Linked DNA regions of Glaciimonas sp. CA11.2. Each later gene encodes a partner of the first gene's protein in a complex. Links are inferred from orthologs where the notes say so. Each region holds a gene or a part of one and is shown in the gene's direction. Other genes may lie near its edges.

The links.
Region 2: the proteins of accD (region 1) and accC are in contact, whole or in part, in a solved structure (PDB 8UXZ), measured with the Escherichia coli proteins. The link is inferred for Glaciimonas sp. CA11.2 from one-to-one orthologs.
Region 3: the proteins of accD (region 1) and RGU75_RS15815 are in contact, whole or in part, in a solved structure (PDB 8UXZ), measured with the Escherichia coli proteins. The link is inferred for Glaciimonas sp. CA11.2 from one-to-one orthologs.

The regions. Positions count from the first base shown.
Region 1 is NZ_JAVIWL010000001.1:4,582,641-4,585,692, reverse strand. Bases 161-3,052 are described here. They hold accD (acetyl-CoA carboxylase, carboxyltransferase subunit beta), read left to right. Parts: upstream 161-1,116; coding sequence 1,117-1,989; downstream 1,990-3,052. Other genes in these bases: folC (bifunctional tetrahydrofolate synthase/dihydrofolate synthase), read left to right, coding at 2,117-3,052; trpA (tryptophan synthase subunit alpha), read left to right, coding at 161-951. Also shown: more of trpA, read left to right, coding at 154-160.
Region 2 is NZ_JAVIWL010000001.1:930,359-933,421, forward strand. Bases 43-2,945 are described here. They hold accC (acetyl-CoA carboxylase biotin carboxylase subunit), read left to right. Parts: upstream 43-760; coding sequence 761-2,131; downstream 2,132-2,945. Other genes in these bases: accB (acetyl-CoA carboxylase biotin carboxyl carrier protein), read left to right, coding at 117-566; prmA (50S ribosomal protein L11 methyltransferase), read left to right, coding at 2,140-2,945. Also shown: more of prmA, read left to right, coding at 2,946-3,063. UniProt on the Escherichia coli protein: This protein is a component of the acetyl coenzyme A carboxylase complex; first, biotin carboxylase catalyzes the carboxylation of the carrier protein and then the transcarboxylase transfers the carboxyl group to form malonyl-CoA.
Region 3 is NZ_JAVIWL010000001.1:3,651,963-3,654,892, forward strand. What follows is about bases 74-2,843. They hold RGU75_RS15815 (acetyl-CoA carboxylase carboxyltransferase subunit alpha), read left to right. Parts: upstream 74-856; coding sequence 857-1,831; downstream 1,832-2,843. Other genes in these bases: RGU75_RS15810 (DNA-3-methyladenine glycosylase), read left to right, coding at 74-666; tilS (tRNA lysidine(34) synthetase TilS), read left to right, coding at 1,831-2,843. Outside these bases: cysS (cysteine--tRNA ligase), read left to right, coding at 1-7; more of RGU75_RS15810, read left to right, coding at 13-73; more of tilS, read left to right, coding at 2,844-2,930. UniProt on the Escherichia coli protein: Component of the acetyl coenzyme A carboxylase (ACC) complex. First, biotin carboxylase catalyzes the carboxylation of biotin on its carrier protein (BCCP) and then the CO(2) group is transferred by the carboxyltransferase to acetyl-CoA to form malonyl-CoA.

The DNA.
Region 1 (3,052 bases):
TACGCTCTGATCTACATGATCATGATTTGCCGAACGCAGACTGAATGTATTTCGATGGATAGATTTTAAGCGATTTATCTCAAACAACTTGTTAGGCCGAGCTTGTTCTGCTTAATTTAATCAATAGCTCACGAAAATTTTTCTAAGACAACCATGTCACGAATCCAGACTACGTTGGCCGCACTGGCCGCAAATAACAAAAAGGGTCTGATCCCGTTTATCACCGCTGGTGATCCAGATCCAGAGTTGACCGTACCATTGATGCACGCTCTGGTCGCTGGCGGTGCCGACATTCTTGAGTTGGGTGTCCCATTTTCTGATCCAATGGCCGAAGGCCCTGTTATCCAGCGGGCATGCGAACGCGCGCTTAAATTCAATGTCAGCCTGCATGACGTGTTAGGGTATGTACGGGTTTTTCGGCAGACCAATACCCATACGCCAGTCGTGTTGATGGGATACGCTAATCCCCTCGAACGGATGGGCGTGGATGTTTTTATTAGTGCTGCAAAAGAAGCGGGCATTGATGGCACCATCGTTGTCGATTATCCACCCGAGGAGTGTGAAGAGTTTGCGCATAAGATGCGCCTCAATGGCATGGATCCTATCTTCCTGCTCGCGCCGACTTCTACTGAAGAGCGGATCAAGCAGGTTGCCGAAGTTGGCGGTGGTTTCGCGTATTGCGTATCGCTTAAGGGCGTGACGGGTTCGGCTAATATCGATATCGCTGAAGTCACGAAGCGCATCGAAGCAATTCGCAAGCACGTTAAGTTGCCTATTGGTGTCGGTTTTGGTATTCGCGATGCAGCTACCGCTAAAGCAGTGGCGCAAGTAGCGGATGCAGTTGTCATCGGAAGTCGCATTATTCAGGAACTTGAAAATACCCCGCGTGAGCATGCTGTTGCAGCGGTGCAAACATTTATCAGCGGTATTCGGAAAGCTTTGGACGAATAATTTCCGTCGTACTCGCGCAGGCCTGGTTAATGGCGTTAACAAAAATTTGCTAAATTGGCATTTAATCTTCAATCACTAAGTTTGTGTAGAAACAGCGATTTACTATCGCTGTTTTTTGGTTGAAGGTACAATTCGGCAAGTAAAAAATATGAAGGAGGTCGCTCTATGAGTTGGCTTGAAAAACTACTCCCGCCCCGTATCCAGCGCAGTGACTCGGCAACCCGCAAATCGATCCCGGAAGGACTGTGGGTTAAATGCCCTTCCTGTGAAGCGGTGTTATACCGGACTGACCTGGAATCCAACATTCATGTCTGCCCAAAGTGCAGCCATCATTTGCGTATTCGCGCGCGTGACCGTCTGGATGCGCTTCTGGATGCTGGTGGACGCTATGAAATTGGCCAGGAAACATTGCCTATTGATACGCTTAAATTTAAAGATAGTAAAAAATATCCGGATCGCCTCAAAGCGGCGATGGAAGCTACCGGTGAAACCGACGCACTTATCGTGTTGGGTGGCGCTATTATGACGTTGCCTGTTGTGGTCGCCTGTTTTGAGTTTGAGTTTATGGGTGGCTCAATGGGCTCTGTTGTCGGTGAGCGGTTTGTTCGCGGTGCACAAGCTGCGCTTGAGCAAAAAGTACCGTTTATCTGCATTACAGCGACCGGTGGAGCGCGTATGCAAGAGGGTTTGTTGTCGTTATTGCAAATGGCAAAAACGACAGCAATGCTAACTAAATTGTCGGAAAAGAAATTACCGTATATAAGCGTCTTAACTGATCCGACCATGGGTGGGGTATCTGCGTCATTTGCATTTATGGGTGATGTTGTGATCGCGGAGCCGAAAGCGTTAATTGGTTTTGCTGGTCCACGCGTGATCGAAAATACTGTGCGCGAAAAACTGCCTGAAGGATTTCAGCGGTCTGAGTTTCTAGTCACTAAAGGCGCAGTCGATATGATCGTCGATCGACGCAAGATGCGCGAAGAGATCGCGCGTTTGCTAGCCTTATTGCAGAATCAACCAGCCGAAACGCTCGCTTGATGTGTTTTTTTTGATCTGAGCTGATGATCGACATTTGGTTACAGAAATTGCCTGATTGATATTACTCAAAATCTGATAGCCCGAATCGCTTTCTGTTCGGGCTATTGTTTTGTTAAATGACTAATTTATGCCTACATCGTTAACTTCTCCACTCGCAGCAAGCCATCCCACCACGTTAGACGATTGGCTTGAACTGCTCGAGTCGCGCCACTTTAAAACCATTGATATGGGCTTGGATCGTGTCAAGCTCGTAAAAGAACGACTCAACCTCAGGTTTTCTTGTCCTGTCATCATGGTCGCTGGAACCAACGGAAAAGGCTCAACATGTGCGATGTTGGAGTCAATGCTATTACGCGCTGGCTACAAAGTAGGGCTGTACATCAAGCCACATTTCTTGAAATTCAATGAACGCGCGCAGTTAAACGGCGAGTCAGCCTCTGACGATGTGCTGATTGCCAGTTTTGAAGCTGTTGAAGCGCAACGTGGAGATGTTTCGCTAACGTATTTTGAATTTACGACCCTTGCCATTATGCATTTGCTTGCCTCTGCCGATCTAGAGGTGGTGATATTGGAAGTTGGTCTGGGCGGGCGTCTGGATGCTGTCAATGTGATTGATGCAGATATCGCCATTGTGACCAGCATTGATATCGATCACACTGATTACCTTGGTGATACCCGGGAAAAAATAGGTTTTGAGAAGGCGGGTATTTTCCGGGCTGGAAAAACCGCTATTTGTAGTGATCCAGTGCCGCCTCAATCACTTATTGACCATGCCATTGCAATCGGCGCTGATCTTTGGTTACTGGGTCGTGATTTTAACTACACTGGGGATAAGCAGCAGTGGAACTATGGTGGACGCACCCAGCGTCGCAACTCTCTAGGCTATCCAAGCCTTCGCGGTGCCAATCAATTGTTGAATGCATCCGCAGCATTAGCAGCATTGGAGGCTTTACGTTACCAATTACCAGTTAGTGCCCAAGAGGTGCGAACCGGACTTGTGACTGTGGAGTTGCCGGCGCGTTTTCAAGTGATGCCAGGACAACCACTCGTGGTATTAGACGTG
Region 2 (3,063 bases), 3.7 Mb from region 1 along the record:
GCTTACAAACATTAATTCGTACCAAACGGATGGTTCTGCCTACTAAAAAACAAGAATGGCAGTAATTCATTCGTTAACACTTTTTATTCTTAAAACATACACTGAAGGATTGCATTATGGATTTGAGAAAACTTAAAACGTTAATCGACCTAGTCGCTGAATCGGATATCGAAGAGCTGGAAGTCACCGAGGGTGAAAGCAAAGTACGTATTGTTAAGTCATCGCACAATCAGGTCGTGATGATGCAACCGCAAGTTGCTCAACAACCGTACCAGGCGCAAATGGCGGCACCAGTCAGCGCGCCAGCGGTAGAAGTCCCTGCGGTCCCAGAAGGTCACATCGTCAAATCACCTATGGTCGGCACGTTTTATCGTTCGTCAGCTCCAGGCGCGGGAGTATTTGTAGAGGTCGGCTCGGAAATCAAGGAAGGCGAAACGTTGTGCATCATTGAAGCGATGAAGCTGCTGAATGAAATCGAAGCCGACGTTTCTGGTGTGGTGAAAAAAATTCTGGTGGAAAATGGCCAACCGGTAGAATTCGGTCAACCTTTGTTTATCATCGGTTAAGTTCGCGCCAACGGAGAGTTTATTCGGGAGAACCGAATAAACTTGCGGACGGCATTGAGCATGATACCGGCGTATTTATGTAGACAGCGGCTCTTCTCAGAAGTGTCGTCGTACGCCTTTCACGCATCTGCCGCCCGAACGCTTGATATCGTTCGAATTAACGCTTAAATACTAGCCACGGAATACCATTTACTATGTTTGAAAAAATTCTCATCGCCAATCGCGGCGAAATTGCTTTGCGAATCCAGCGCGCATGCCGCGAAATGGGCATCAAAACCGTGGTGGTCCACTCAGAAGCTGACCGCGACGCCAAATATGTGAAGTTGGCAGATGAATCAGTTTGTATCGGCCCCGCACCCTCAAGTCTTAGTTATCTAAATATGCCAGCGATTATTAGCGCGGCAGAAGTAACTGATGCTGAAGCAATTCATCCCGGCTACGGTTTCCTATCCGAAAATGCCGATTTTGCTGAACGTGTTGAACAATCCGGTTTTGTCTTTATTGGACCGCGGCCAGCAAATATCCGCTTGATGGGCGATAAAGTCTCCGCCAAACAAGCAATGATCCGTGCTGGCGTGCCATGCGTTCCAGGTTCAGAAGGCGCACTGCCAGACGATCCGAAAGAAGTAATTAAGATTGCTCGTAAAGTCGGTTATCCGGTCATTATTAAAGCATCAGGCGGTGGTGGCGGACGCGGTATGCGTGTTGTCCATACGGAAGCAGCATTGGCTAATGCCGTCACGATGACAAAAACTGAAGCTGGCGCAGCTTTCGGCAATCCAGAAGTCTATATGGAAAAATATCTGGAAAATCCGCGTCACGTGGAAATTCAGATTTTGGCCGATCAGTATAAGAATGCCATTTGGCTCGGTGAGCGCGACTGCTCCATGCAACGCCGCCACCAAAAAGTGATTGAAGAAGCACCAGCACCGGGCATCCCGCGCAAAGTCGTTGAAAAAATTGGCGATCGTTGTGCCGAAGCCTGTCGCAAGATGGATTATCGCGGCGCTGGGACGTTTGAATTTTTGTATGAAAACGGTGAGTTCTATTTCATCGAAATGAATACACGCGTCCAGGTTGAACATCCGATCACCGAAATGATTACCGGTGTTGACATCGTTCAAGAGCAAATTCATATCGCTGCAGGCGAAAAATTGCGGTATCGCCAACGCGATATTCATCTGACCGGTCATTCGATAGAATGTCGCATCAACGCCGAAGATGCGTTCAAGTTCACGCCATCGCCGGGTAAAATCCTCACGTGGCATGTCCCGGGCGGCCCTGGAATTCGGGTTGACTCGCATGCATACGCTGGCTATTACGTACCGCCACACTATGATTCAATGATCGGCAAGGTGATCTCATACGGCACTACCCGCGAACAAGCGATCAAGCGCATGCAAATTGCGCTCTCCGAGATGGTAGTCGAAGGTATTAGCACCAATATTCCACTGCATCGTGAGTTAATGATCGATGCGCGCTTTATTGAAGGCGGTACCAACATCCACTATCTGGAACATAAACTGGCCGAAAGACCGGATTTACCTAAACCTGAAAAGAAGTAAGGCTGCACATGAGCTGGACCGAAATTGTTATAGAAGTAGCGCGCAGTCACGCTGAAGCGTTGTCAGACGCATTGATGGAAGCTGGCGCATTATCGGTCTCAGTGGAAGACGCGGACGAAGGCACGGCAGCCGAACAACCTTTGTTCGGCGAACCGGGCATGGAACCGGAAGAAGCAGCATGGGAGCGGAGCCGTGTTGTCGCGTTGAGTGACGTCGACGTTGATCATGACGCCATTGTCACCGCCGCCGCATTAGCGTGCGGCTTGCAATCAGCACCGGAATACACGTTGCGCTCGGTTGGCGAGCAAGACTGGGTACGGTTAACGCAGTCACAGTTTGCTCCCATTCATATCGGTAAAAATATTTGGGTCGTGCCAAGCTGGCACGATGCGCCTGACGCAAATGGACTGATCCTGGAACTGGATCCCGGCCTCGCATTCGGCACCGGCAGCCATCCGACCACACGTTTGTGCATGGAGTGGCTAGAAACCCATCTTGGCGAACAAAAGGTGGAGTCTGTACTCGATTACGGATGCGGCTCAGGTATTTTGGCGATGGTAGCTAAAAAACTCGGCGCAGCGAGCGTCATTGGGGTGGACATTGATCCCCAGGCGATCGTGTCCGCGAGCGACAATAGCGCCCGTAATCACTGTGATATTAATTATTATTTGCCAGATGATTTCGTGAAACGCGCAGGACAAGAGACATTCGACATCGTCGTGGCAAACATTTTGTCAGGTCCGTTACAGCTGATGTCTGCGATGTTGTGCGCGCGCATTGCACTTGGCGGCAGCCTCACGTTGTCAGGCGTTTTAGCAGAGCAAGCACAGGACGTCATTGCGGCTTATGCACCGTGGATAGAGCTGACGGTCTGGCGCGAGCAGGATGGCTGGGTTGCATTGTCGGGCACTTTACCGACAGTGTCAGCTGGA
Region 3 (2,930 bases), 930 kb from region 1 along the record:
GACTTAGTTCGCATGCAAAATATAATAACAACTGCGGATAGCAAGATTCACGTCGCCGCATACTGGGAAGACGCCAAGGTTGAGCTGATGAAGCGTGACCGTATTATGCGCAAACTGATTCCGCAATTTGGCGATTTGCACCTGACTGGTCGTAGTGAGCCATTCACGACATTGGCGCGCTCTGTGATCGGACAACAAATCTCGATCAAATCAGCGGAAGCGGTTTGGCAGAAATTTCTGTTAATCTGCCCCAAATGTTCGCCTTCCCAAGTGCTAAAAGCGGGCCACGAACAATTAGCTGCATGCGGTTTATCCAAGCGTAAAGCGGAATATATCCTTGATTTAGCTGAACATTTCAAGGCAAAACGAGTCCATGCGGATAAGTGGGTCAGTATGCCCGATGAGGATGTTATCGCTGAATTAATCCAGATTCGTGGCATTGGCCGCTGGACAGCGGAGATGTTTTTGATATTTAATCTGCTTCGGCCGAATATTTTGCCGTTGGATGATGTCGGTTTATTAAAAGGCATCAGCGTTAATTACTTCTCAGGTGAACCGGTGTCACGTAGCGATGCGCGTGAGGTGTCGGCTAACTGGGAGCCATGGCGTACCGTTGCCACATGGTATTTATGGCGCAGTCTTGAGCCAATACCGGTTGCATACTGAAAAGTAGCAAACGAAAACGTAGTGAAAGAAATGTAGCAAACGGTGGAAGTTGTTCGGTAATGGTTAAAATTACATTATTTTAGGCATTTTCTGATAAGCGTTTCAGCAACAGTTTGCGCAAATACATAGTAGTTACAGATTTGGCGCAGCCTCATGCCTTCGTGGCGATGCGCAAAAACAAAGGAATACCATGAGTAAGACCACATTTCTTGGCTTCGAACAGTCGATTGCCGAGCTGGATGGCAAAATAGAAGAGCTGCGCTTTGTACAGGATGATTCGGCAGTCGATATTTCGGAAGAGATTGATCGTTTATCGAAAAAAAGCCAGCAACTGACCAAAGATATCTACGCCAAGCTAACACCGTGGCAGGTTTCACAGATCGCACGTCATCCACAACGTCCTTATACGATGGATTATGTGAATGAAATGTTTACTGATTTCCATGAATTGCATGGGGATCGCACCTATGCTGACGATCAGTCTATCGTCGGCGGTCTGGCGCGCTTTAACGGTCAGGCTTGTATGGTGATTGGTCATCAAAAAGGTCGCGATACCAAAGAGCGTGCTTTGCGTAACTTTGGTATGCCAAAGCCGGAAGGCTATCGCAAAGCGCTGCGGTTGATGAAAGTCGCAGAAAAATTTGGTCTGCCGATCTTTACCTTTGTTGATACGCCGGGTGCGTTCCCCGGTATTGATGCTGAAGAACGCGGTCAGTCCGAAGCGATTGGACATAATCTTTACTGCATGGCTGAACTCAAAGTGCCATTGATTGCCACGATCATCGGCGAAGGCGGCTCCGGCGGCGCGCTGGCGATCGCTGTGGGCGATGCGGTATTGATGTTGCAATATTCGACTTATGCGGTGATCTCACCAGAAGGCTGCGCTTCGATTTTGTGGAAGAGCGCCGAGCGGGCAGCGGATGCGGCAGATGCCTTGGGCTTGACCGCACATCGTTTAAAAGCAATGGGTTTGATTGACAAGATCGTCAATGAACCGCTTGGTGGTGCACACCGCGATCCCAAGCAAATGGCTGGATTGTTAAAGCGCGCATTGGCAGATACATTGCGTCAGTTCCAAGGTGTTAAAACCAAGGATTTGTTGGCGGCTCGCCACGAGAAATTGATGAGCTACGGCAAATTCAAGGAAATTTCGGCGACAGAATAGTGGCAAATCCGCACACGGTCACCATCACCGAACAGTTTGAGGGCGCGCTGAAAGATATTATTCAGCGCGCTTTTTCTATTTCTTCCAACGGCCGCGAATCACCCGTCGAGACGCTGGCCGATGTTCAGTTCCCATCAGCTATAGCAATCGCTTATAGCGGCGGTCTTGACTCGTCAGTGTTACTCGCATTAGCGGCACAATATGCCGCAGAACATCAGATAAAACTACGCGCTTTTCATGTTCATCACGGTATTAGCCCGCAGGCTGATCAATGGCTGGCGCATTGCGCTGCTGAGTGCCAGCGTCTGGATGTGATCTTTGATGCACGCCATATTGCCTTGCGCAATGCCGATAAAACTGGCGTGGAAGAGGCCGCGCGTAACAGTCGTTATGCTGCTTTGGGCGATATGTGCCGTCAGCATCAAGTGCCACTATTGTTAGCCGCGCATCATATTGACGATCAGGCAGAAACCGTATTACTGCAATTGCTGCGCGGGTCTGGCGTGGCGGGGTTATCTGGCATGGATACAGTGAACGCTGCACCCGCACTGTTGGGCGATGCAACGTTGCTGATGGCGCGGCCATTGCTGGCGGTATCGCGGGCGCAACTTGAAAGTTACGCTACTAACCACAGCATACCCTTTGTCGAAGATGAATCTAATCATGATTCACGCTATGCCAGAAATGCGCTACGTCATCAATTGATGCCGGTACTTAGTCAGTATTTTGTCGGCTTTCAAGGACGCCTGACGCGCACGGCAGGTCACATGCAGTCCAGCCAAAAATTATTAATCGAACTCGCCGCGCAGGATATGGCAGCGTGTGCGGGTAATAACTGTCTCGAGTTGGACAAGGTCCGCAAATTGAGTGCGGCACGGATCGACAACTTGCTACGGTATTGGTTTGGTTTACATGATTTGCGGATGCCTTCGAGCGCTTGGCTGAGCGAGATGCGAGACCAATTGCTGTCAGCAAAAGCCGATGCCCAACTTTGTGTGACCCATCCGGAATGTCATATTCGGCGTCATCGTGATCGGGTTTTTTTGACGCCTCGTGATGATCTGGATCGTGAAGAGATTGATCCCATTCCCTTCCGCTG